4 regions of the Paenibacillus sp. FSL P4-0176 genome follow, and region 2 is predicted to be linked to each of the others. Evidence: riboswitches for the same ligand, from Rfam matches in the RefSeq annotation. Region 2 holds a riboswitch; each other region holds the start of a gene.
The links. Region 2 has a riboswitch for thiamine pyrophosphate ahead of MKY95_RS18410 (thiamine phosphate synthase). Riboswitches for the same ligand answer to the same signal wherever they lie in the genome.

Region 1 (3,166 bases), 3.3 Mb from region 2:
ATCCTTTGTCCGCCGCAAAGGCACGAATGTCCTGCGTGATGCGCATACTACAGAACTTCGGTCCGCACATGGAGCAGAAATGAGCTTCTTTGGCCCCTTCTGCTGGCAGCGTCTCATCATGGTAGGATAGCGCACGTTCCGGGTCCAGTGACAGGTTGAACTGGTCACGCCAACGGAACTCGAACCGCGCTTTGGACAATGCGTCATCGCGGCGCTGGGCACGTGGATGTCCCTTCGCCAGATCGGCGGCGTGGGCCGCGATCTTGTAGGCGATGACCCCTTCCCGCACATCATCCTTGTTGGGCAGGCCCAAATGTTCTTTTGGCGTAACATAACAGAGCATCGACGTGCCGAACCAGCCAATCATGGCTGCCCCAATGGCGGATGTGATGTGATCATATCCTGGCGCAATGTCGGTCGTTAGCGGCCCAAGTGTGTAGAACGGTGCTTCTTTACAGATCTCCATCTGCAAGTCCACATTCTCCTTGATCTTATGCATCGGCACATGACCCGGGCCTTCGATCATCACCTGCACATCATGCTTCCATGCGATCTGCGTCAGTTCCCCAAGCGTGGCCAGTTCCGCCATCTGAGCTTCGTCATTCGCATCGTAGATACTGCCTGGACGAAGTCCATCTCCCAGCGAAAACGCTACATCATACCCTTTCATAATCTCGCAGATTTCTTCAAAATGGGTATACAAAAAATTCTCCTGATGATGCGCCAGACACCATGCTGCCATAATGGAACCGCCCCGAGACACAATGCCTGTCATTCGCTTGGCGGTCATGGGGATATAACGCAGCAATACACCTGCATGAATCGTAAAGTAGTCCACGCCCTGCTCTGCCTGCTCTATGAGTGTGTCACGGTACAACTCCCAAGTCAGCGCTTCCGCTTCGCCATTCACCTTTTCCAGCGCCTGATACAGCGGCACCGTACCAATCGGCACAGGTGAATTACGGATAATCCATTCCCGGGTGGTATGAATGTTTTTGCCTGTGGACAGATCCATTACGGTATCTGATCCCCATCGTACTGCCCAAGTCATCTTCTCGACCTCTTCCTCAATGGAGGAAGATACGGCAGAGTTACCTATGTTGGCATTGATCTTCACATGAAAATGACGACCAATCAACATCGGCTCACTCTCCGGGTGATTGATGTTGGATGGCAGAATGGCCCGTCCACTCGCCAGCTCCTGTCTTACAAATTCCGGTTCCACGCCTTCACGAATAGCGGCGAACTCCATCTCTGCCGTAATGACTCCCTGCCTCGCATAATGCATCTGAGTCACACAGCGTCCTGTCTGTGCTCGCAGCGGTTTGCCTCGTAATCCAGGGTACTCTTCGGCTCCAGCTCTCTTTCCTCCGGGCTTCAGTCCGTTATCCTCCGGTTTAACCGTACGGCCTTGATAAGCTTCAACATCGCCACGCTCTGTGATCCAACGGGTGCGCAGGGCTGGCAAACCTGCGCGGATATCCGCATGAAATGCGGGATCGGTCATCGGGCCGCTCGTATCGTAGACACGCAACGGTTCGTTATGCTCCACCCCTTGGGGAGTATTCGTGTCATGAAGGGCTATCTCACGCTCCGGTACAGCAATGTCCGGCCGTGAGCCCTGAATGTAGACTTTGCGGCTGCCCGGAAAGGGCTGGACCCGTCCGGCCGCCCCTGTTTCTTTTTCCACCTGCTGACCGTTATGTTCCTGTTCCATCGCTTGTTGTCCCGTTTGATTTCCTGTACTCATGTTCACTTGTCTCCTCCTCAGTGTTCGTCGCTTGTTTGGTTGGTTTCATCATTAGCTCGCTTACGTACCTGTCCCAAATCATGCGCAATGCAGAGAAGAAAGAGCGATCCTACACCAGACCAGGGGAGACACTTTTCATGTACAGTTAACAACAGACGGAGGCTGCCACAGATCATCGATCTATAAGACTTCCCTCCTCATCCAAGCCCACTTCCGCAGGTTATCGAAAAAGAAGCCCATAAAATCCGCGCTATATCGCCCGTTCCCTGTATATAAAAAAGCCGGTCCCCGAAGGAACCGACTTTTATGTCCATCACCAATAATGCACCTTTATGCAGCTCCTTAACGGAGCCCTACAAGGGTCACATCATGTGGTGGTTGTGGTCATATCGCCGATTACTTCCCTACGCTGGTATGATCCAGATCAGGTGCAAAGGGTCCGGAATCTCATGCGATTCCGTCTCAGTCCGGACAATTCGGACTCCCCCAGTAACGTTAATTAGTTGCAGCTTACATAAGCCGCCGTTCATATTCAATGAAGCTGGCCCCGCTGGGCCGTCCATTACAGAGTAGCGCAACCGGAACATAAAAACAACCTTTATATTCCAAATGATCAAACTCTATTGGAGAAAAAACTTACATCAACATCAGGATAACATGAGCCCCATTTGCGTAGCAGCATCCTTCAACACAGGTGCGTATTCATGCAATGTCTCCTGCGAAAGTCGGCTGACAGGTCCTGAGACCGAGAGGGCAGCTGCAATATTGCCTCTGCGATCCATAATCGGTACAGATACCGCGGCAGCTCCCGGCTCACGTTCCTCGTAACTTGTGGCATATCCGTTATCCCGGATATCTCCCATCTGCGCTAAATACACCGCGGGATCAATAAACACCGGCCATTCCGGCCCGTTCATCAGTTCTTCACGATCCTCGTCCGTGGCAAACGCCATCAGGACTTTGCTGGAAGCCCCCACAGACAGCGGGAGTCTAACACCAACGGGAGCAACTCGGCGGATCGCCTGATCACTTTGCACCGCCTGAATACGAATCCGTTCACTCCCATCACGCAGGTACAGACTCACGGTCTCCCCCAATCGATCTCTCAGTCGCTCCATCGCAGGCAGCAGCAGAATAGCGGGATCATCACTGCGGGACATATGAGCTGACAGCTCCCAGATTCGGATGCCAAGTCGGTACTTCTCTGTTGCTGCATCGCGGATCACGAACCCTCGATCCTCCAGCGTAGCCATCAAACGGTGCACTGTACTTTTGTGCAGGCCAATCTGGCTGGCAATTTCGGTGAGTCCCAGATCACTGCGTGTGGTAAAACATAATAATATATCCAGCGCCCGTTCCACAGCCCGGACGGTTAACTTGCGATCTTCCATGGCATAATGCCCTCCTCATGTTTCA
Region 2 (3,166 bases):
ACATCCTTACCGGTAAATTGCTTAAAGATAGTGGAAAAGTAGAATGGACACCTAAGGTACGTTATGGATATCTGGATCAGCACACAAAGCTTACCCCAGGCAAAACTATTCGTGACGTTCTTAAAGATGCATTCCTTCCGTTGCTTGAATTAGAAAAAGAAATGATGAATATAACGGACCAGATGGCAGATGCAGATCCAGATAAGCTGGAGCAGTTGCTGGAAGAGATGGGCGATATTCAGGAACAACTGGAACAGGGCGATTTTTATCTGATTGACGTAAAAGTGGAAGAGATGGCCAATGGTCTTGGTTTGTCCGCAATTGGTCTTGATCGGGATGTCGCAGCTCTAAGTGGTGGGCAACGTACCAAGGTGCTTCTTGCCAAGCTTCTGCTTGAGAAACCTACAGCCCTTTTGCTGGATGAGCCGACCAACTATCTGGATGTAGAGCACATTGAATGGTTGTCACGTTACCTGAAGGACTACCCTCATGCGTTTCTTTTAATCTCCCATGACACGGAATTCATGAATGAAGTCGTAAATGTCATTTATCATTTGGAATTTGCCAAATTAACGAGATATGCAGCGAACTATGACAAGTTCCTCGAGATGGCTGATATGAATAAAGCCCAGCATATTGATGCGTACGAGAAGCAGCAAGAGTACATCAAGAAGCAGGAAGATTTCATTCAGCGTAACAAGGCACGTGCTTCAACTTCAGGTCGAGCGAAGAGCCGGGAGAAACAGCTGGACAGAATTGAACGTATTGATCGTCCAGATGAAGCGGCCAAACCAACGTTCAAATTCAAGGATGCCCGTGCGAGTAGCAAAACGGTCTTTGAGGGCATTGATTTTGAAATTGGATATACGTATCCTTTGCTGCCTAAGATGACAATGACAATTGAACGTGGTGAGAAAATTGCCATCGTAGGTTGTAATGGTGTGGGTAAATCGACGCTGCTGAAAACCATCTTGGGCAAAATATCTCCACTCAGTGGAAAGACCTTTTTGGGAGATTATCTCGAAACGGCCTATTTTGAGCAGGAAGTTCGTGCTGGAAATATCACGCCGATTGAGGATGTCTGGAATGAGTTTTCACATTTGACCCAGAATGAGGTCCGGGGTCATCTCGCTCGCTGCGGGTTGAAAAATGAGCACATTACCCGTCCGCTTAACATGCTGAGTGGTGGAGAGCAAGCCAAGGTTCGTCTATGCAAACTCTTGATGCGTGAAAGCAACTGGATTCTATTCGATGAGCCGACGAACCATTTGGATGTCACAGCTAAAGCTGAGTTACAGCGTGCCTTGCAAGAATTCAAGGGAACGGTGTTGCTGGTATCTCATGAACCTGATTTCTACGAGGGTTGGGTTACCAAAACATGGAATGTTGAAGAATGGTCTGAGAAAAACTAGACAATTCAAGCAACGCTTAATAGAAATGAACGGTGACAAAAAAATCCTTCTATGGTAACATAGGCTACAACTTCATATGAACACTAGGGGGGCCACACGATGTGGCTGAGATGGAAGAATGCGATTCCGGACCCTTTGCACCTGATCTGGATCATACCAGCGTAGGGAAGTGGCGAGCGCGTTTCAGTGGATGACGTGAGCAAACGGCAATTCGGAAGGATTTCAACCGTCTGCTTAACGAATTGAAACATGCAGTTGCGTGTATAACGTTATGGCTATAAGGTCTATAGCTTTATTGCACGAAATGAACTGTATGTATCAGTCAGTCATCTGGTCCTATAATTAATACGCAGCCACTCCCCTACGGGAGTGGCTTTTTTGTGTTTTCATAGCATTCACACATGGAAGGGGATGAACAGTACGGTAAGTTCTCATGAACATGTTCACGAATCATTTGAATTGCATGTTGTATCTACGGGTGTAGGGAATCAAGCATCTTTTGTAAAAGCTGCAAAGGACGTTTGGCCATGGGTGGACTACATCCATATACGAGAGAAACAATTCTCGTGGCAAGACAAGATCGGTTGGGCTGAAAGTCTGCGTAGCGTTGGCGTTCCGTCTTGTCGCATCGTTATCAATGGTTCAGAACTGCCACCACAGAATGACATCTATGGCGGTGTACATTGGGGGCAAGAGGCTATACGTAACTACAACCCTGCTGTTATAAGCAATGTCCAGCGAATTCGTCTGGGTGTATCTGTTCATTCAATCGATGAGGCAAAAATCGCTGAAGAACGGGGAGCTGATTACCTTTTCTTCGGGCATGTCTACTCAACCAACAGTAAGCCTGATCTTGAACCAAGAGGATTTTATGCTCTGGCTGAAGTGTGCTCTGGTGTCTCCATTCCTGTCATGGCAATTGGGGGCATCGAACCGGGAAACATTCACGCTATTCGCTCTGCAGGCGCACAGGGAGTCGCTGTGATCTCGAATGTATGGGCGAGCGATTCCCCGGATCGGGCTGCTGCATTATTAAGGCAGGCTATCGTTGCTACAGAAAGTTTGAGCCGCTGAATCAAGGAGATGAGAGGATGAAAAAGATCATTACTGATAGACCGGATAAGATTCATGCAGAAACGATTATTGTAGGTGGAGGCGTTGTTGGTTGTGCCATTGCGTATGAGCTTGCTTCCCGTGGACAGGATGTGATGTTGCTGGAGCGTTCGGCGATTGCGGGAGGCACTTCTTGTGCGGCGGCTGGAATGCTGGCGGCAGATAGTGAGGATTTTGCTCATCCTTTGATGGCTAAGCTCGCCAGACAGAGTAGACAGTTACTTCATGAGCAACAGGTGCTAATGGCTACACTAAGTGAGGCAGAGACTGGTCTGCAACGCCAGGGATTCCTAACTCCTTTTCGTTCATACAGTGAATTAAGTAGTTATAAGGACAATCGGAAGTCTGCGTTGTCTGCTTCTGCTGATGAGGTGTGGTGGGATCGTTCCGTTGTGCAACAGGAGGCATCATGGCTTAACAGAGATACGTATGGAGCCTACTACAGACCTTATGAGAGTGAGATTCTTCCAGTCCATCTAACGAAGGCATATGCTGAATCCGCTCAAGCATTGGGAGCGGGGGTCATTGAGGACATACAGGATATACGTGTGCAAGCAAACGAACACGGCGTGCAGGGGATCACCACATCGATCGGTGAGATGAAATGCAAACATGTCATTATAGCGGCTGGATTACAGAGT
Region 3 (3,166 bases), 3.1 Mb from region 2:
GCCATACCTTGGCCTGCTCCACCTGAATGAAAGGTGTTTTCCCACGCCATCCGGTGAACTGTTGCAAGTCCAGTGCAGGCTGGTAGGCGGGTGATAAAGGCGATAAGGATGAGACGTGAGATATGAGGGATATACCCGGTGTATCGGATAAGCCAGACGATCGCTGTGCTTCCAAACTTGAGATGCCGTGATCCACACACACTTGAATCTCTCCAGAAGCACTTCCCTCTTCTTGCCTAGCTGCCTGCTCTTGCTCCTCCCATATGCCTGGATACCAGATTCCATAAGCCTTCAGCTTGCCCCGTTCATCCGTAAATACCTGCTGTGCTGGCCCATCCGCCACAATCTTTCCTTCAGGTGATAACACAATGATGCGGTCGACCATATCCACAATCTCGTTTATTTTGTGTTCAACGATGATGATCGTTTTGTCACTGGCGATTCGTTTGACGGTATCCCACACCTGGGAAGTCCCCTCATCATCCAGCAGTGCAGTGGGTTCATCCAAAAACAATACCTCCGGGTCCATGGCAAGCATCGAAGCAATCGCAAGACGCTGCTTCATCCCCTGAGACATGGACTGGATCAATACACGATTCTGTTCAAAGGATAACCCCACTTGTTTCAGATAATATTCAATCAGAGCAGGCATCTCTTCACGCGGAATATTTCGGTTTTCCAGAACAAATGCGATCTCTTCATCCGTAAAGGACATACAGAACTGGGTATCCGGATCTTGAAAGACCACTCCTGCTTTGGCGGGAACCTGAATATCATCACATTTCATCGGAATCTCAACCGAACGTGGTATCAGACCGCTCAGAATTTGCAATAACGTTGATTTACCGGAGCCACTCGGGCCAAGCAACAGCACTTTCTCTCCTTGACGCACAGAAAGAGACAAGCCTTGAAATACCAAGGCTTTCTCTCCCGGGAACTTGCATCTTAGATTAGTCACACTTACCGCTTGCGAATTCTCTTCCCCGTTCATCTAATCCAGCGCCTCATAATCTTGTTTGGATACCGGTCTGAGCGAACGCGTTACACCAGTCAGTTCCAATGCTTTGGCGAGATAATAAGCGAACACTCCAGCAATCAAGATGCTTCCAATGAAGCGGAATCCGATAAATAACGTGTAGTTCCAGGCCGAGAGTGAATCAATATACCCGTACTGGTAATCCAGCAAAAGCGAAGTCGCTGCGGCTCCTATGGCTGCAAGACAGGTGACAAACAGATTGGTTTTGCGATACAAAAATGCGGCGAAGAATATCTCGGCTCCCAATCCTTGCAACAGACCGTATACAAGTGTGGACATGCCCCATTCACTACCCAGAAAAGCACTTACCGTTGATGCCGCAACTTCGGCAAGAATAGCCACGCCTGGTTTACGAATGATAACAAAAGCAAACGTGCCCGCCATAAACCACATGCCGTAGATCATCTGCTCCGCATGAACACCAAATGGTTTCATCAAGTCATATGTAGGTCCCCATATCTTGTAAATTACCCCAAACACTACTGCGATCACGATGGTTACCAGAATATCCGTTAGTTTCAATCGCTTGTTGCCTGCTGTTGTTGCCATGTTCTCTACGTCCTTCCTTTGTTCCCTGTGGGGGTTATCAAATTAAACGAAAAAGCCTCCCCGGTTCCGGGCAGGCCTTACGTACAGTGGACAATCTTCACAATGATGTATTGGATGGATGTCGGAAATACGGAATATCAACCAGCACCCCTCCGCCCTGGCAGATACACCACCACAGTTCAAAGAGGTCTGTTGTTCATCCACGTTCATTCCCACAATTCACCCTTACATATCGCAAATCCATGTTCTCTACGCTGGCATTACCCAGATCAGATGTACGGTCAGCGGCACAAGGCCACTCTCTCAGCCCAACTTCATTGAGCTCCCGGTTCACTTATTTCATTGCTTCTAATGTACATCAGATGGGTATTTGTGGCAATCCCTAGAAAAAGCATCATACTTCATTTGGGGTAACAGGGGAAAGAATCTGATGGTTCACTTTCCATAATATGAAACATTTAGGTTATGTAGTCCGTCTTAAACATTTAGAAGGGAGATTGATAGTGATGAAAGATTACAATTCTGTTTGGCAACTTAAAACATGGAAAATGGTCCTTGCCGCTTCGATACTCACCGCAGGCACGGCACCTGCCTTACTCTCATCCACTGTGGCGGAAGCCGCAACAACTAAACCTAAACCGACAGCTTATATTAACAATGTTCAAGCTCAATATGATGTTGTCATACGGCAGGGTATTACGTACGTGGCATTGACGGAGCTTCAATTCCTCGGCAACTATACGTTTGGTTACAATAACAAAACAAAAGAGATCAGCATTAGCACAGGCAGCGATAAGTATGTCCTTACACCTAACAGCAAAACAATGAAGAAAAACGGTCAGAATGCGACATTATCCTCAGCGCCGATTCTGGTGAATGGTAAAGCGATGCTTCCGCTCCGTGCCATCGGTGAAGCTTTTGGTGCCAAGGTGCAGTGGAACCAGAAGGCCAAGGAAGCCTACATTTACACTACCGACGCTACGATTGTAAAAGAATATAACAGTTCCGATCTGACTGTGGCGCGTGAAGCCGCACTGCATCTGCCACGCTTCTCTGAACTGGGACAAGCACGTCTGGACATTCGCAATCCTTTGGGTCCGGTGGATTCATCCATTGAATACATCTTTGAGCAAGGTAAAAAAGATCGTTTCTTCGTTGTTGAGGATAACGATCTGATCAGTTATTATATCCTTAAAAATGGAAGTGCACTGCTACAATGGCAGGCTAACATCAGCAAAAATGCCGGAACCATCGGTGACCTGTTCTTTATTAAAAACAAAGCCGTTGCTGAAGCAGGGACTCGTCCTTCCGTAGCAGGTCAAACACTCGTATCATTTAAGTACTCTCGCATGCTTGAAGAAACCTCTTACGAAATCATGAACAAATTGGGCTCTATTGATACCGGTTCTGTTGTCCCCGAGAAAGGCAAAGTCATCGTTGAAGTTCCGGGAGAGCAATAATTTGAGCATCCTCTATAAAACATTGCTCAGCAGAACTATACTATGACATCTGCATTACAAAGAGCGTCCCACAAAGTCATTGTAACAATGACCTTGGAACGCTCTTTTTGGCGTTATATTT
Region 4 (3,166 bases), 360 kb from region 2:
TGCAAGGCGGCACCATGAGCGCATTTATCATTGCATCTCAGGCTGTTCGCAAAGGTGGCACCATTCAAGTCACTGGGGTATACGGCGGACGTTATAACGGATTCCCGCTCGGTGATATCATGCAGCGAAACGTGAATATCCGTTCCGGACAAGCTCCGGTCATTCACTACATGCCATACATGTACGAGTTGGTTACGTCTGGCAAAGTGGACCCTGGCGACATTGTTACGCACGTCATTCCGCTCAGCGAGGCCAAACGGGGCTATGAAGTGTTCGATACAAAAACGGACGATTGCATTAAAGTCATCTTAAAGCCTTAAATATGAATAGATACATGGGAGGACAATCTGAATGGATTCCACATACGCTTTGCATGAGATGCTCGAGGTACATGAAATAGCTGCGTTCAAGACGGTTTGTATGACTAAATCCAAGACCATGCAAGCTCTGGTAACCGACCCGGAGCTCAAGCAAATTTTGCAACAAGATGCGATCTTATCACAACAGCAGCTTCAGGAGCTCGGTGGAGTGCTGTCTAAAGCGACTGTATAGGAGATAAAAAAATGAACCCAATATTAGAACACATGACTGGTCTTAATACGCTGACCGATGACGTGATCGCAATGGATTTTTTGATGAACGCCAAGAGCGGTGTCAGAAACTACGCCATGGCTGTGACCGAATGTGCCACCCCCGAAATCAAACAAATTTTGATGAAACAGCTCGATGAAGCCATAGATTCTCATGAAAAGATATCAAATTACATGGTGCAGCATGGTTTATACCACCCTTACCATATTGCAGAGCAAATTCAGCTCGATCTGAAAAACATTCAGACTGCTATGAACATTCCGTCCTGACACCCTTTTTGATTTTAGCCAGAGACTTCAGAGAACAAAATGTCCCTGTGTCAAGAATTTCAACAATGAAAAAAGGCGGACACTATCCGCCCTTTTTTTGGCATCGTCACGAAACACGCTTATTGCAAGCGTTCCTTTACGTATTCTACTTATTTCTATCCTGAGACTGTTTATGGCCGCTGCTCTCTACTTTAATTGACTACAGTGAACTTAAGGCTCCAGCTTCCATGACATTTCCCAAAAATCAAGCTCAAAGCGACTGCACATCACGAAAATATCCTCCATCCGTTGGTACGTTCCCTCGCTACAGCCTTCTAATAGCTTATCAGTTAACGTCACTAGGGATTGATTGTTGCTGTTGTATTCAGAGGAAGCATATCCTGTGATCCACTCTCCGTAAAAAGGATGCTCAGCTGCACCTGGCTTTTGGGCAAGGACTTGACCAATCTCTGCATAGCTCCATGAGCAGGCCAGAATGGATACAAGTACTTCTGCTATGCCACCCGCATGGGAAACAGAGAGCATATAGTTAGTATAGGCTGCATTTTTCAGGGCAGGTTTTACCTGGAAAACATGATCCTCTGTAATTCCTAATCGCTCCATATAAGAACGATGAATTTTCATTTCACCATTCAGGATGTTATCTACGTTTTCACTAAAAAACTGCATCAATTTGGGGTCGTGCGACTTGACAATACCTAGTGCAAATACGCGGGCATAATCGAACAGGTACAAGTAGTCTTGCAGCAAATAATAACGAAATTGTTCAACCGTTAAGGAACCATCTCCGATTCCTTTAACAAAGGGATGCTCAAGACATTCCTTCCACACAGGCTGTGCTGCCTGATATAGTCTCTCTGAAATAGTCAACATGTGTTCCTCCAATTCATAATGTACGTATTTAAAAACAAAAAAACGAAACATCCTATGGATGTTTCGCAGACAAATACACTAAAACAAGGGGGTTCGCATGAGCTACCCAAGTACAGTGTTTCATCGTTGCATCCCTACGTTGGCATTATCCAAATCAGGTAAGGTCGGTTTAACACCCTCTCAGCCGGTTAAGGCTCCCTCGCAAACGGTTGTATGTAGTTGATTACTTTCCTATTCCCATAAAAGATAAAATAACATCCATTTAGTATATCAAGGGCTGTTAAATATAGTCAAGGAAGATTGTATCGCCCCTCATCACCTTTGGTGACGGATGTAAACGATGAAAACCATCACAACAATGGTTGAGTTTCAGCCACTGTTATGATGGTTTCTATTCTTGCAACTACTGCCGATGGTTTAATGCCCGAGTTTGTTCTTTCCGACAAAAGTGAGTATTCCGTACTGGGAAGTATTTCTCCAGCTCTCATTGGTCGTATCATTCCACTTGGCTACGCTCTGCTTACCTCCGCCCTGGTTGTCGTTAATTTGGAGCTCGAAACCGAGAACATTTCCTGCTTTGGGCGTCAATGATTGTAAATGAATTCTGGCTTCTACGAGATATCCTTTATTTGTTTTCTTCACAGCACTTACAAGGCGTCCAGGTGAGGCACCCCCTGCAAAGGTTCCCACATTGTCTGCACTGATTCTGAACTGGGCATCATCATATTGAAAATACGGTGTGCGCTGGTGATTCTCGTCCAGGAAAATCTCAACCGAATCCTGATCCCATGGGTTGATACTATCTGTAATGATGTTTGGATCAGTGACGTCGATCAGCAGGTATAGATACTCACCTGACCACATTGCGCGAGCCACTGCCTCTGCACCTTCGCTCTGGTTCAACCGTTTTACTTCAAATGGTGCAGCCTTATTCCATGATGTGTCTTTCTTCCCATCAATCTGAACAATCCCTTGCACAGCTTGTGCAGATTTGGGCATAGGGGCGAGTTGAATCACGCCGTATTTGCTTGTATCCTGTTCCTGAGATTGTGTTCTATCATTCCAGTACAGTGGATTATAAGGTTGTGTCCCACTTGAACCGCCATCAGTCACACGGATATCCAATCCGGCTTCATATTCTGATCCGACTTGGATACCACCCCACGGAATGGACAATTCAACCTGATATCCGGCTTTTGTCTCGCGTACACGATATGAACGCTGCTCCACACCCTCAGCTTTGCCCGACCGCTTAATGATTACGTGTCGGTCATCTGCTTCATATGAAGTGGTCTTGCCATTATTGAGATCAACAAAGATATCTACTCTGTCATTCACATCTGCCTTTGCATCCTGTACATCCACGAGGATATACAGGTTACTATGATCCCATAAAGTGCGGAAACTGGCTGATCCCGAAGAGTCACCCTTCA

Region 1: it holds a riboswitch for thiamine pyrophosphate, as region 2 does, so the genes downstream of both, thiC (phosphomethylpyrimidine synthase ThiC) here and MKY95_RS18410 (thiamine phosphate synthase) in region 2, are expected to answer to the same signal.
Region 3: it holds a riboswitch for thiamine pyrophosphate, as region 2 does, so the genes downstream of both, MKY95_RS04660 (ECF transporter S component) here and MKY95_RS18410 (thiamine phosphate synthase) in region 2, are expected to answer to the same signal.
Region 4: it holds a riboswitch for thiamine pyrophosphate, as region 2 does, so the genes downstream of both, tenA (thiaminase II) here and MKY95_RS18410 (thiamine phosphate synthase) in region 2, are expected to answer to the same signal.

What each region holds. Positions count from the first base shown of each region.
Region 1 covers NZ_CP150242.1:759,466-762,631, reverse strand. The annotation lists gene thiC (phosphomethylpyrimidine synthase ThiC) at 1-1,717, opposite strand, end outside; TPP riboswitch at 2,135-2,248, opposite strand; gene MKY95_RS03555 (IclR family transcriptional regulator) at 2,398-3,141, opposite strand.
Region 2 covers NZ_CP150242.1:4,088,511-4,091,676, reverse strand. The annotation lists gene MKY95_RS18415 (ABC-F family ATP-binding cassette domain-containing protein) at 1-1,412, shown strand, start outside; TPP riboswitch at 1,488-1,597, shown strand; gene MKY95_RS18410 (thiamine phosphate synthase) at 1,824-2,486, shown strand; gene thiO (glycine oxidase ThiO) at 2,504-3,166, shown strand, end outside.
Region 3 covers NZ_CP150242.1:1,019,640-1,022,805, reverse strand. The annotation lists gene MKY95_RS04665 (ABC transporter ATP-binding protein) at 1-991, opposite strand, end outside; gene MKY95_RS04660 (ECF transporter S component) at 992-1,585, opposite strand; TPP riboswitch at 1,815-1,925, opposite strand; gene MKY95_RS04655 (copper amine oxidase N-terminal domain-containing protein) at 2,092-3,045, shown strand.
Region 4 covers NZ_CP150242.1:3,726,815-3,729,980, reverse strand. The annotation lists gene MKY95_RS16780 (zinc-dependent alcohol dehydrogenase) at 1-320, shown strand, start outside; gene MKY95_RS16775 (hypothetical protein) at 352-552, shown strand; gene MKY95_RS16770 (spore coat protein) at 564-860, shown strand; gene tenA (thiaminase II) at 1,071-1,733, opposite strand; TPP riboswitch at 1,847-1,944, opposite strand; gene MKY95_RS16760 (endo-1,4-beta-xylanase) at 2,151-3,166, opposite strand, start outside.